One region of the Staphylococcus massiliensis genome, then DNA from elsewhere that is predicted to be linked to it. Evidence: riboswitches for the same ligand, from Rfam matches in the RefSeq annotation. Region 1 holds a riboswitch; the other holds the start of a gene.

Region 1 (5,684 bases):
TATATTTGATTTTGATTCGTTTTTAAAAAATCGAAAGACAAATCAAAAACAATAGATCTAAAGGTTGAGGTTGAGGGTAACTCAACCTCATTTTAGTTCAGAGAAAAGTTGAGCTACATGCGTTAAATCTTTAGCACTAACATGCTTTTGAAGTAACAAAGCATTTGCGAAAACACGCAAATTGGTGTTAAATAAGGGTGTAGAAGAATCGTAAAAATTAACATTTTTGTAGCATATAATCCATCATTTATATAGAGGTTCAGATATGAGGAGGTTTCAATGGATTACGAACACTTAAATTTAGAACATTTCTTCGCGCGTAATGACGAATTAGACAGAATTAAAGATAAATCAGATTTTGTAATGATTAATAATCTAACGAATGAAATGCAATACCGTGATGGTCAAGTCGAAGGTTCCATAGATTTAAATCGTTACTATTATAAAAATCGCTCACAAGCTATGAGTTTCATCATGATGGATTATAAAAGAGAAGAGTAACGAAGTGACGATAAAACTTTAAAGAGGATTAAGTTTTATCGTTTTTTTATTGAAATATTTCCGTTTGTTTGCAATGAAATGTTAAATTAAGTAATAAATTGATGATTCAATAGTAGAGTGATAAAATTAAGCTCTATCATACATATTTTGAAAGTTGGATTTCAGTATTTGAGAGGTGTAGATATGAAACAAGAGAAATCAGGCTCAAAGTTGGCAATCGTCGGATTGTTACTTGCAGTATTAATAGCAGGTATTATCTTTTTCATGATGATTGCAGATCAAATCTTCTTTGAAGATGTTGAAGAGGTCGTTAAAGTTGAGCAGTTAGATACAACATTAGATAAAGCAGCGAAGAAACAAATCAATAATCACACAAGTCAACAAACATCTGATGATAAAAACAAAACTTGGCGAGATGCTGATAGTGAAGAAATAAAAGAAATGCTTGATACCGAACGTATTGCTGATGATAAAGAGCAAAAGTATCAGTTTTTAAATCTCTCAAAATACCAAGGGATTAAAGAAAATAGAATCAAGCGTATGTTACGTGACCGTGAAATGCTTAGAAATCATACGGATGATTTTGTAAAAGCCTCAAAGAAATACAATATTAATGAAGTTTACTTAATTTCTCATGCAATCTTAGAAACAGGCGATAATAAAAGTGAACTTTCTAAAGGTATTGAAATTGATGGTAAAAAATACTATAACTTCTTTGGCGTAGGCGCTAGAGACGAAGCACCAATTAAGACTGGTTCAGAGTACGCTAAGAAAAAAGGTTGGGACACACCTGAAAAAGCTATCGAAGGTGGCGCAGAATTCATTCACAAACATTTCCTATCACGTACTGGTCAAAATACGTTATATAGTATGAGATGGAACCCTAAAAATCCTGGGGAACATCAATACGCTACGGATATTAAATGGGCAGAAAGTAATGCTTCTTTAATCTCAGAATTCTATGAAGATATTAATACAGAAGGTAAGTACTTCACAGTCTTTCATTATAAGTCTGGCGATGGTGATGGTGAAAAAGAGAAAGCATCTATTAAAGACAACTAGATATAAAGAGAAGGTAGTTCAGGTCAATAAGACGTCTGAACTACCTTTTCTATACGTTCTAACTTTACGATTAAAGGGTAATTTATTTAGCAACGTTTTTGCGAGATAAGAAAGCAAAAATGACGATCATCACTGAGATAACTTTTAGTATAAATTTCAAGATTATCACTCCGTTTGTTGTCAGGATTTATAATAGTTTGTAATTTTACTATATCTTAAATTCAGAATCAATGTAAGATATTTGAAATTCTGAATTTGAATGCTTTTGAAAAGGGTATAAATAATGTGAATGAACGTTTGGTATTATAATAAACGTAAATAAAAAACGAAAAAGCTTATAAAGGAATGATATATATGAAGGTAGCCGTTATTGGGACAGGTACTGCAGGCGTCAGTATTCTTAGAGAAATGGTGAAGTACGATAAATTTGAAGATATAGAAATTGATGTTTATGATAATTCTCGCAATATGGGGCAGGGTGTGCCTTTCCAAAATGATAGCGAAGAACTTTTAATTAATTTACCGGCTGACCAAATGTCTTTAAACTTAGAGAACCCGTACGAATTTCGCGAATGGTACGAAAATAAAACCGAACAAAAATATGGGGATGCCACTTACTTACCACGCTATTTATTCGGTCAATATATGAGACATTATTTAAGCGAAATAACTGAAACTTACAAAAATATTAATATAGTAGAAGAAGAAGTCACTCAAATATTTATTGAAGAAGATAAATCGCTAAAGGCAATTATTTATAATGTTTGTACGAATAACGATCACAGTTTATGTAAGCAATACGATTATGTGTTCTTTACGGTTGGTTCACTATCATACAAAGATCCTTACAATTTAAAAGGGAAAAAAGGTTTTATTCCGTCGCCATATCCAACAATCTCAACGCTTGATGACGTTAAAGATAGAGACCGTGTAGCTGTAATTGGAACTGGTTTAGCGAGTATTGACGTTGTACGTTATGTGTTAAAGCATCATGACAAAATGCCAGTTACGATTGCGAGTCGCGGAGGTAAATTACCTAGTGTACGTGGAACAAAATATGATATTGAATTACAACATTTAACACAAGACAACTTCCAAAAACTTAAACTTAAGAACTTTGGCGTCGTACCTTTAAATGAAGTTTTAGATTTATTTAAGAAAGAATGTGATACATTAGGTATTCCGCTTAAAAAATTACTACACCGTAAACAGGGTAATCCAGTGCGTGACTTAAACTACGACTTAAGACACGCAGATGAGGTAGGGCTTTTCCAAAGCTTGATTGAAGAAATTAAAGAAAATATGAATTGGATTTGGAATAGTTTATCGAAAGAGGATCAAAAATTATTTCACACTGAATATAATGGTTATTTAAAAGACAATGCGAACCCTATGCCTACGTCTACAGCTAAGTTATTAATCGATGAAATTCAAATGGGTCGACTGTCTATTAAAAAAGGTGTCGAGAATGTAAGACATTATTATGGTAAGTTTAGAATCAAATATAAAGGCGTTCGAGATGAAGTTCGCTATGATGTCTTAATTAATGCGACGGGTCCAAAGACGCATTTAGATGAGTTAGATAGTGATGACGCGCTCGTTCAAGACATTTATAACCGCCAAATTGTTCAACCACATCCAATGGGCGGTGTACAAATTGTACCAGCTACGAATGAGGTCATTAGTTCTAAATACGGAACGCTAAGTGACTTTAGAGTGATTGGTCAGTTAACGAATGGTGTGAACTACCAACGTAATAGTGTGACAATGATCCTACAACAAGTAAGAACCGCTGTTGAATCCTTATACAAAACAGTAGACGTTAAAGAGAAAGTTTCTGAGTCAAAATCTAAAGATGACAAATCTAAGAAAAAAGAGAAAAAGAAAGCTAAAAAGAAAAAATCTGAAAAAGACGAAAAAGTGAAAAGTAAAAAGTCGCGTAAAGATGACGACTTAGAACAAGACAAGAAAGACAAGAAGAAAGATAAGAAACACAAAAAGAAAAAAGAGAAATCAAAAGACGATAAGAAGAAAGCGTCTAAGAAAGACAGTAAAAAGAAAGATAAGAAAAAGAAATAAGATAAATAATTTTAAAAGGTTGCGGCGGTTACAATCGTCGTAACCTTTTTATTGTTTAACGTGATGATATTTTAGAATTGTAAATAACCTATGAATAAGGTATGATATTGATATCAGAATATTTCTGATTTATCACCTAATAGGGTTTAAATATAATTGAATAGAATTCTTTCGGGGCAAGGTGAAATTCCTAACCGGCAGTAAGTTAAGCCTGCGACCTGCATAATCTTTATGTGGCTGATCTAGTGAGAATCTAGAGCCGACAGTTAAAGTCTGGATGGGAGAAAGAATGAAGATGCTCATTGTAGCATTGTATTAAGTGTGCCTTTTTATAGAATGAAAGGCTTACTTTGTTATACTTTTCAAACCATCACCTGTTATACGTCGGGTGTTTTTTTATGAGGTGATAACATGACGAATTATTTAGAATATGCGATTTCATTGGCAGAAATGGTAGACGGTCAAACAGGTCAAAATCCACCTGTAGGCGCGGTTGTTGTTAAAGATGGCAATATTGTCGGAATCGGTAGCCATTTGAAACAAGGTGAAGCCCATGCTGAAGTTCAAGCGATACATATGGCCTCTGAACGCTGTAAAGGTGCGACGATATATGTGTCTTTAGAGCCTTGTTCACACTATGGTAGTACGCCTCCATGTGCGCTTAAGATTATCGAGGCTGGTATTACAAAGGTCGTTTATGCGACCAAAGACGTTTCTCTTGAGAAAACAGGTCACGATGTACTTGAGGACCACGGGATTGATGTGACGTATCGTCCAAGTGATCGAGCGCATCGATTGTATGACAGTTTCTTCAAATCTAAATCTCAACAAAAGCCAATTGTTACGGTAAAAGTGTCATGCTCGCTAGACGGTAAACAAGCGAATGACCATGGTGAGAGTAAGTGGATTACGAACAAGAAAGTTAAACAAGATGTCTTTAGATTACGTCATGAACATGATGCGATATTAACAGGTCACCAAACTGTCTTAGCGGATGACCCAACTTTAACGACACGTATTGAAGAGGGTAAAAATCCTAAGCGATTTATTTTATCGCGTAAAAGTGATATCCAATTCGACCAGCAAATTTACCAAGATCCAACTCATCCAGTAACTATTATTACTGAGAATGAAAACTTGAAATCGCCATATGAACATATAGAAATTATATATTTACCTAAATGTGAAGTAGAACAGATCTTGAATGTGCTTTTCGAAAGAGGCATTGGTCGTGTGCTTGTTGAAGCGGGCCCTAATGTATCCTCACAATTTCTTACTTCTTCATTTACCAATCAATTCATTCTTTATTATGCCCCGAAACTCATAGGTGGAACTGGTCAATATCAGTTTTATCAGACTGATAATGTGAATCCACTTGACCAAACACCTCAATTTCAAATTATGAATACCCAAATGTTGGATGATAATGTCAAACTCACTTTAAAAAGGAAGTGATACGTATGTTTACCGGTATTATCGAAGAAGTCGGTGAAATAAAACGTATGAATAAAAGTGGTCCTGTCGTTGAGATAACAATAGGCTGTGATAAAATCCTTGAAGATATGCATATCGGTGATTCTATTAGTGTAAATGGGACGTGCTTAACTGTGACGTCTTTTACAAATGAAAGTTTTACTGTCGATATGATTCAAGGTACAGAATCGATTACGTATATCGCCAAATTGAAACAAGGTGACCGCGTGAACCTAGAGCGTGCGCTACTTGCGACCGGACGCTTAGGTGGTCATTTTGTTCAAGGACACGTTGATGGACAAGGGACGATTGCAAGTATTAAAGCGTCAGAGAACGAATGGATTTACACCATTAAATGCGATGAGAAACTTTTAAATCAGATGGTGCAACAAGGTGCCATAGCGGTCGATGGTATAAGTTTAACAATCTTTAAATTAACTCAAACTTATTTTGAAATTCATTTAATTCCTGAAACGCGTAAAGCCACTATTTTAAAAGACAAATCAACTGGCGATCCTGTGCATTTAGAAACGGATATGCTTTTCAAGTATGTAGAAAAGTTATCTCAA
Region 2 (5,684 bases), 320 kb from region 1:
TCACAGAACTTGGTACAAAAGTAAAAGAAAGCGATGAGGTTAGCGTTGAGGGCGTGCCTTTAGAGCTTGAAGATAAAATATATATCCTCTTTAATAAACCAACGCAAGTAATTACTAGTGTATCTGATGACCGTGGTCGTACGGTTGTGACAGACTACTTTGATGATTTAGAAACACGCATTTATCCTGTAGGTCGCCTGGATTACGATACAGGTGGCGTGTTGCTTTTAACGAATGATGGGACATTCACAAACTTAATGACGCACCCACGTTATAAGATTAAGAAGAAATATGTTGCGAAGCTTAAAGGTTATTTAATGCGTGAAGAAGTTGCCCAGCTTGAAAAGGGGATTAAACTCGATGACGGCATTACACAGCCTGCAGCAGTGAAGATCAAGCGTCAAGATAAAGAGAAGGATACCACACATGTTGAGATTACGATTTCAGAAGGGCGGAATCGCCAAGTTCGACGCATGTTTGAATACTTTGGTCATAAAGTGTCTAAGTTAACACGTATTCAATTTGGTCCCCTCGATTTAAAAGGACTCAATGCCGGTGAAGGACGCGTATTATCACCTCACGAAGTTAAAACATTACGTCAATTAGCCGAAAATGGTAGTTTAAAATAGCGCTTACAAAGTTTGATAAATTTTTCACAAACTTGTCCTAATTTCCATTTATTAACGTTATAATATGATATAATATAATTGTAATATATGATTAGGCAGCGTTATAGGAGGATGAAATTATGACTAAAGAACTTCTAGTCGTAGATGATGAAGAAAGAATTAGAAAATTATTGAAGATGTATTTAGAGAGAGAATCTTACGTCATTCACGAAGCAAGTGATGGTGAGGAAGCATACAATATGGCGCTTAAGCATAACTACGCTTGCATTATTTTAGATTTAATGTTGCCTAAGATGGATGGTATCGATGTGGCGAAAAAACTTCGCGTAGAAAAAGATGTACCTATCGTCATGTTGACGGCTAAAGGCGAGGAGAATAACCGTGTAGAAGGGTTCGAATCAGGTGCGGATGATTATATCGTGAAGCCTTTCTCACCACGTGAAGTCGTGTTACGTATTAAAGCATTATTAAGACGTACTGAAGATGTGACAACAGAACAAGAAGAGCCTACAACGAGAGATTTAATCGAATTTAAGCACCTTGTGATTGATAATGATGCACACCGTGTACTTGCAGATGACAAGCCTGTTAATCTAACACCTAAAGAATATGAATTACTCATCTTCTTAGCTAAGACACCAAACAAAGTTTTCGATCGTGAACAATTACTCAAAGAAGTTTGGCACTATGAATTCTACGGTGACCTTCGAACTGTAGATACGCATGTTAAACGTTTACGTGAAAAACTTAATCGCGTCTCACATGATGCTGCAACAATGATTCAAACAGTATGGGGCGTAGGTTATAAGTTCGAGGTAGACGAAAATGATTAAACGGCTGAATAGCGTCGTTGTAAAACTGTGGTTAACTATTATGTTAATAGTAACGACAGTTTTAATTTTATTAAGTGCCGCTTTAATCACATTTATTTCTTATTATTATACCAAGGAAACAGAACAGAGTCTTTTCGTCGATGCGAAACGTGTCAGTGAGTTAATGGAATCATCAGACGATAAAGAAGCTGTTATCAAGCAAAGTCATGCTTTAATCGAAGGTCCTGAAGGGTTAATTATATTTCCTTATAAAGATACGTCGCGTTCGGACGATAAGACAGAACTTAAGCGACGCATGTTAAACGAAATCGAAGCTAATGATGCGTATAAACGTGTCATTGATCATGATGAAACGCACATTCAACACGTGTCGATTAACTATAAAGGCAAAGAACGTACGTATGTGTTGGTAGGGTATCCATCCCAAGACGCTCAGAATAAGAAGAGTGCCGTCTTTATTTATCAAGATTTAAAGAGTATAGAGGATACCACAAATGTGATAACAATCATTATTCTCATTACCGCGTTATTATCATTGTTCTTAACAACAATATTCGCCTTTTTCCTATCAACGCGTATTACGAAGCCTTTACGTCAGATGCGTTCTCAGGCAAATAAGCTTGCGAAGGGTGAATACCATGAGAAGATTCATGTGAATACGAAGGACGAAATAGGCGAGCTAGCACTTACATTCAACAAGATGAGTTCTGAAATACGTTCACACATTAGCACGATTACGTCTGCTAAGCACGTTAGAGACACGTTAATCGAATCTATGATTGAAGGTGTGCTTGGCATTAATGCGAAGAAAGATATCATTTTATCGAATAAACTCGCACATTCCATCTTACTTCAAATGACTGAAGACGATGAACGTCGATTTAATGCGCAAATCGATGACACATTTGAGTCTGAAGAAGTGACGTTTAAAGAATATGAAATGTTCCAACGTTATTATGTTGTCATTATGAGCTTCATCGAGAACATCGATCACAGCAATGAGTGCGGCATCGTAGTTATTATTCGTGATATGACGAATGAGCATAATCTTGACCAATTGAAAAAGGACTTTATAGCTAATGTCTCACATGAGCTGCGTACCCCAATTTCATTGCTACAAGGTTATACTGAGGCCATCGTCGACGGTATTGTAAGCGAACCAAATGAAATACGTGATTCGTTATCTGTTGTGTTAGATGAGTCTAAACGACTGAATCGCTTAGTGAATGAGCTCTTAAATGTGGCGAAAATGGACGCTGAAGGGTTATCTATGGATATCACGAAACAACCAATAGATGTGCTTGCAGATAAAATCGACATGAAGTATCAACAACAAATTGATCAACTTGGTCTTAAGATGAACATCGATATCGAAGCGAACATGGACGATTGGTATTACGATATTGATCGCATGGATCAAGTCGTGACGAACCTATTAGATAACGCGACACGTTATACAGAGCCTGGTGATACGATAACGATTACAGCCTTTGAAGATTCATCAAATTATGTACTTTCAATTGCCGACACAGGTGCAGGTATTTCACCTGAACATTTACCGTTAGTGTTCGATCGTTTCTACAAGGTTGACGCTTCACGTAAACGTGGTAAACAAGGTACAGGGCTAGGACTCTTTATTTGTAGAATGATTATTGAAGAACATGGTGGTCAAATTACGGCTGACAGTAAGTATGGCCAAGGTACAACATTTAAAATCATCTTGCCTAAACAACCTAAATCAATACAAAATAATCAATCATAAAATCATATTGTCTTTAACTAAAGATTGATTTAATATATAAAATAATAAATGCTTTATTTCGAATGTAACTAGTTTAAAGATAATAACGTTTGTCTAGGGATAATACTTGTTAATTTGTGTTATTACCTAACTTAATCTTATTTCGTAAATAATTTCCTAACAGCTGACTCCTAGGGGTGGGGTCCCCGGCAAAGAAATTTGCGTAAGCAAATTATCAAGCTATACAAGCCGGGGCTTAAGCGTGGTACAAAGTAGCAATGCTACTTTGTAAGTCCAACTAGCAAACTGGAAGTTTGAGTTGGACTTTAGAGACTACAGGCTCAGGCCACGCCCCAGGAAAGCATGCTGTTTAAGGAAATTATTAAGAATTTTATAACTTACAACCAAATCAAATAATAAATTCATCTTCGGGGTCGGGTGCAATTCCCAACCGGCAGTAAATTAAGCCTGCGACCTGCATAATCTAATTATGTGGCTGATCTAGTGAAATTCTAGAGCCGACAGTAAAGTCTGGATGGGAGAAGATGGAGGTTATTTCGCATGCATTTTAACCTCCTATTCTTACGAGATGAATGGGAGGCTAATTATGGAAAAGAACCAAACACGTAAACTTATTATGATTGGCATGTTAAGTGCGATAGCGTTTGTACTCATGTTTATTAAATTCCCGCTACCGTTCTTACCGCCTTATTTAACAATTGACTTTAGTGATGTACCAGCACTCATCGCGACATTCACTTTTGGTCCGCTTGCTGGCATATTAGTGGAATTTATCAAAAACGTATTAAACTTTTTAATTAATATGGGTGACCCAGTTGGTCCCGTCGCAAACTTCTTGGCAGGCAGTACGTTAATCCTAGTCGCGTATCTCATATATAAAAAGAAACGCTCTATGAAGTCATTAGTATCAGGCTTAATCGTTGGTACGGTTATGATGACACTTGTATTAAGTATCTTAAATTACTTTGTATTGTTGCCATTATACGGTTACATCATGAACTTAGGCGACGTTGTAAAGAATTTAAAAGTAATTATCGCAGCTGGAATTATTCCATTTAATTTAATTAAAGGTATACTCGTTTCACTCGTTTTCTTACTTCTATTCAAACGTTTGAAACCATTCCTTAAAAAATACGAATCATAGTGGCTAGATTATAATAAAAATTTCTCAAACAGCATGCTTTCCTGGGGCGTGGCCTGAGCTTGTAGTCTCAGAACGCACGCTTCTCCCCTAGAAGTCAGCTGGTTGAGAAATTTTACCTAAACCTAAATAATTATTTAACTTATAATCTATAAACTATGTAACATATAACAAAAGAGCTAGGACGCACATAGAGAATCTCTTCCTCTAAAGCGTTCTAGCTCTTTTAATTAGGTTAATGTCGTACCGACCAATCAACCTTATTCATATTTTAATGCGTCACCATCGAATGGTTTATCTTCAACTTTGATTGAATCTGTTGGACAACCTTCGAATGCATCATCCATATCTTCGTATAATTCTTCAGGAATTTCAGCCGTACCTTGGTTATCGTCTAGTGTTACGTATGCGATACCCTCGTCATCGTAATCATATATATCAGGCGCAGCAGCACCACAAGCGCCGCATGCGATACATGTATCCATGTCAACTATAGTATATTTAGCCATTATTTTCGCCTCCTTTTAAAAAAATGCTAAACTAACTTATAATACATATAATATTTTAGTCATTGTACTTATAATTTTCAATACTTTCGTTTCAACAGAATAAGGAGTTATATCATGGAAAGAGCCGTCCAAATTTTAAAACAACGTACATTTAATTATAAGACTGAAAAAAGTATCTTTAATATTATCACAGGTAAAAAATCTCATCAAACGTTTTTCGATGCGTGTATACAAGATACACTTCCTTTATATCAAAGTATGCCGAATCTCAATAGCCAAACGTTTCTACAATTGTTACAAAGTTCTGACAATACGTCTGACTCGCTACCGAAATTGTTTGGTCACACGTATATGAGTATGCGCGATACGTTTACAACCATTCAATTACTTGTTCAAGTTGTATCGCAATATATTAGCGATAATGCGAAGTACTTACCCATTACGTCTAATCTTAATATCCAACAGAAGGTCAAAGGGCTTTTCAAGGAGATGAAAGAAGAGGAGACGATATCACAACTTGAAGACGAGTTGATGACCTTATTTGAAGTTTTAGAATCTGAGCTTGAGGTACCGCTCTTGCATTATTATTTAGACGGGTATGATGAGCATGCGTACACGAGGCAGCAGGTGAGTTTAATCACGTCCTTGTCACTTAAAGAAGTGTGGTTTCATGAACTCATAGCACTTCATCATTTAGTTAAGGCCATTTCAAACCAGGATACGTATCCTTTATTGAGTCGTTGTGTCGAGAAGCCGACGCTCTTGCATCAAACCTTTACGACGTATCAGCAGCTATTGAAAGAACCTGAT

What was found. A riboswitch is a leader RNA that binds a small molecule or an ion and turns the genes downstream of it on or off. The one in region 1 is predicted to bind FMN.
Region 2: linked by a shared signal. The riboswitch ahead of ACF3N8_RS08190 (ECF transporter S component) and the one ahead of ribD (bifunctional diaminohydroxyphosphoribosylaminopyrimidine deaminase/5-amino-6-(5-phosphoribosylamino)uracil reductase RibD) in region 1 are both predicted to bind FMN.

The regions. Positions count from the first base shown of each region.
Region 1 is NZ_CP171119.1:1,353,378-1,359,061, forward strand. It holds gene ACF3N8_RS06655 (hypothetical protein) at 1-55, shown strand, start outside; gene ACF3N8_RS06660 (hypothetical protein) at 280-501, shown strand; gene ACF3N8_RS06665 (N-acetylglucosaminidase) at 685-1,563, shown strand; gene ACF3N8_RS06670 (FAD/NAD(P)-binding protein) at 1,918-3,642, shown strand; FMN riboswitch at 3,806-3,935, shown strand; gene ribD (bifunctional diaminohydroxyphosphoribosylaminopyrimidine deaminase/5-amino-6-(5-phosphoribosylamino)uracil reductase RibD) at 4,054-5,097, shown strand; gene ribE (riboflavin synthase) at 5,103-5,684, shown strand, end outside.
Region 2 is NZ_CP171119.1:1,672,907-1,678,590, forward strand. It holds gene ACF3N8_RS08175 (pseudouridine synthase) at 1-629, shown strand, start outside; gene ACF3N8_RS08180 (response regulator) at 749-1,462, shown strand; gene ACF3N8_RS08185 (ATP-binding protein) at 1,455-3,224, shown strand; FMN riboswitch at 3,624-3,754, shown strand; gene ACF3N8_RS08190 (ECF transporter S component) at 3,811-4,368, shown strand; gene ACF3N8_RS08195 (ferredoxin) at 4,626-4,874, opposite strand; gene ACF3N8_RS08200 (helix-turn-helix domain-containing protein) at 4,989-5,684, shown strand, end outside.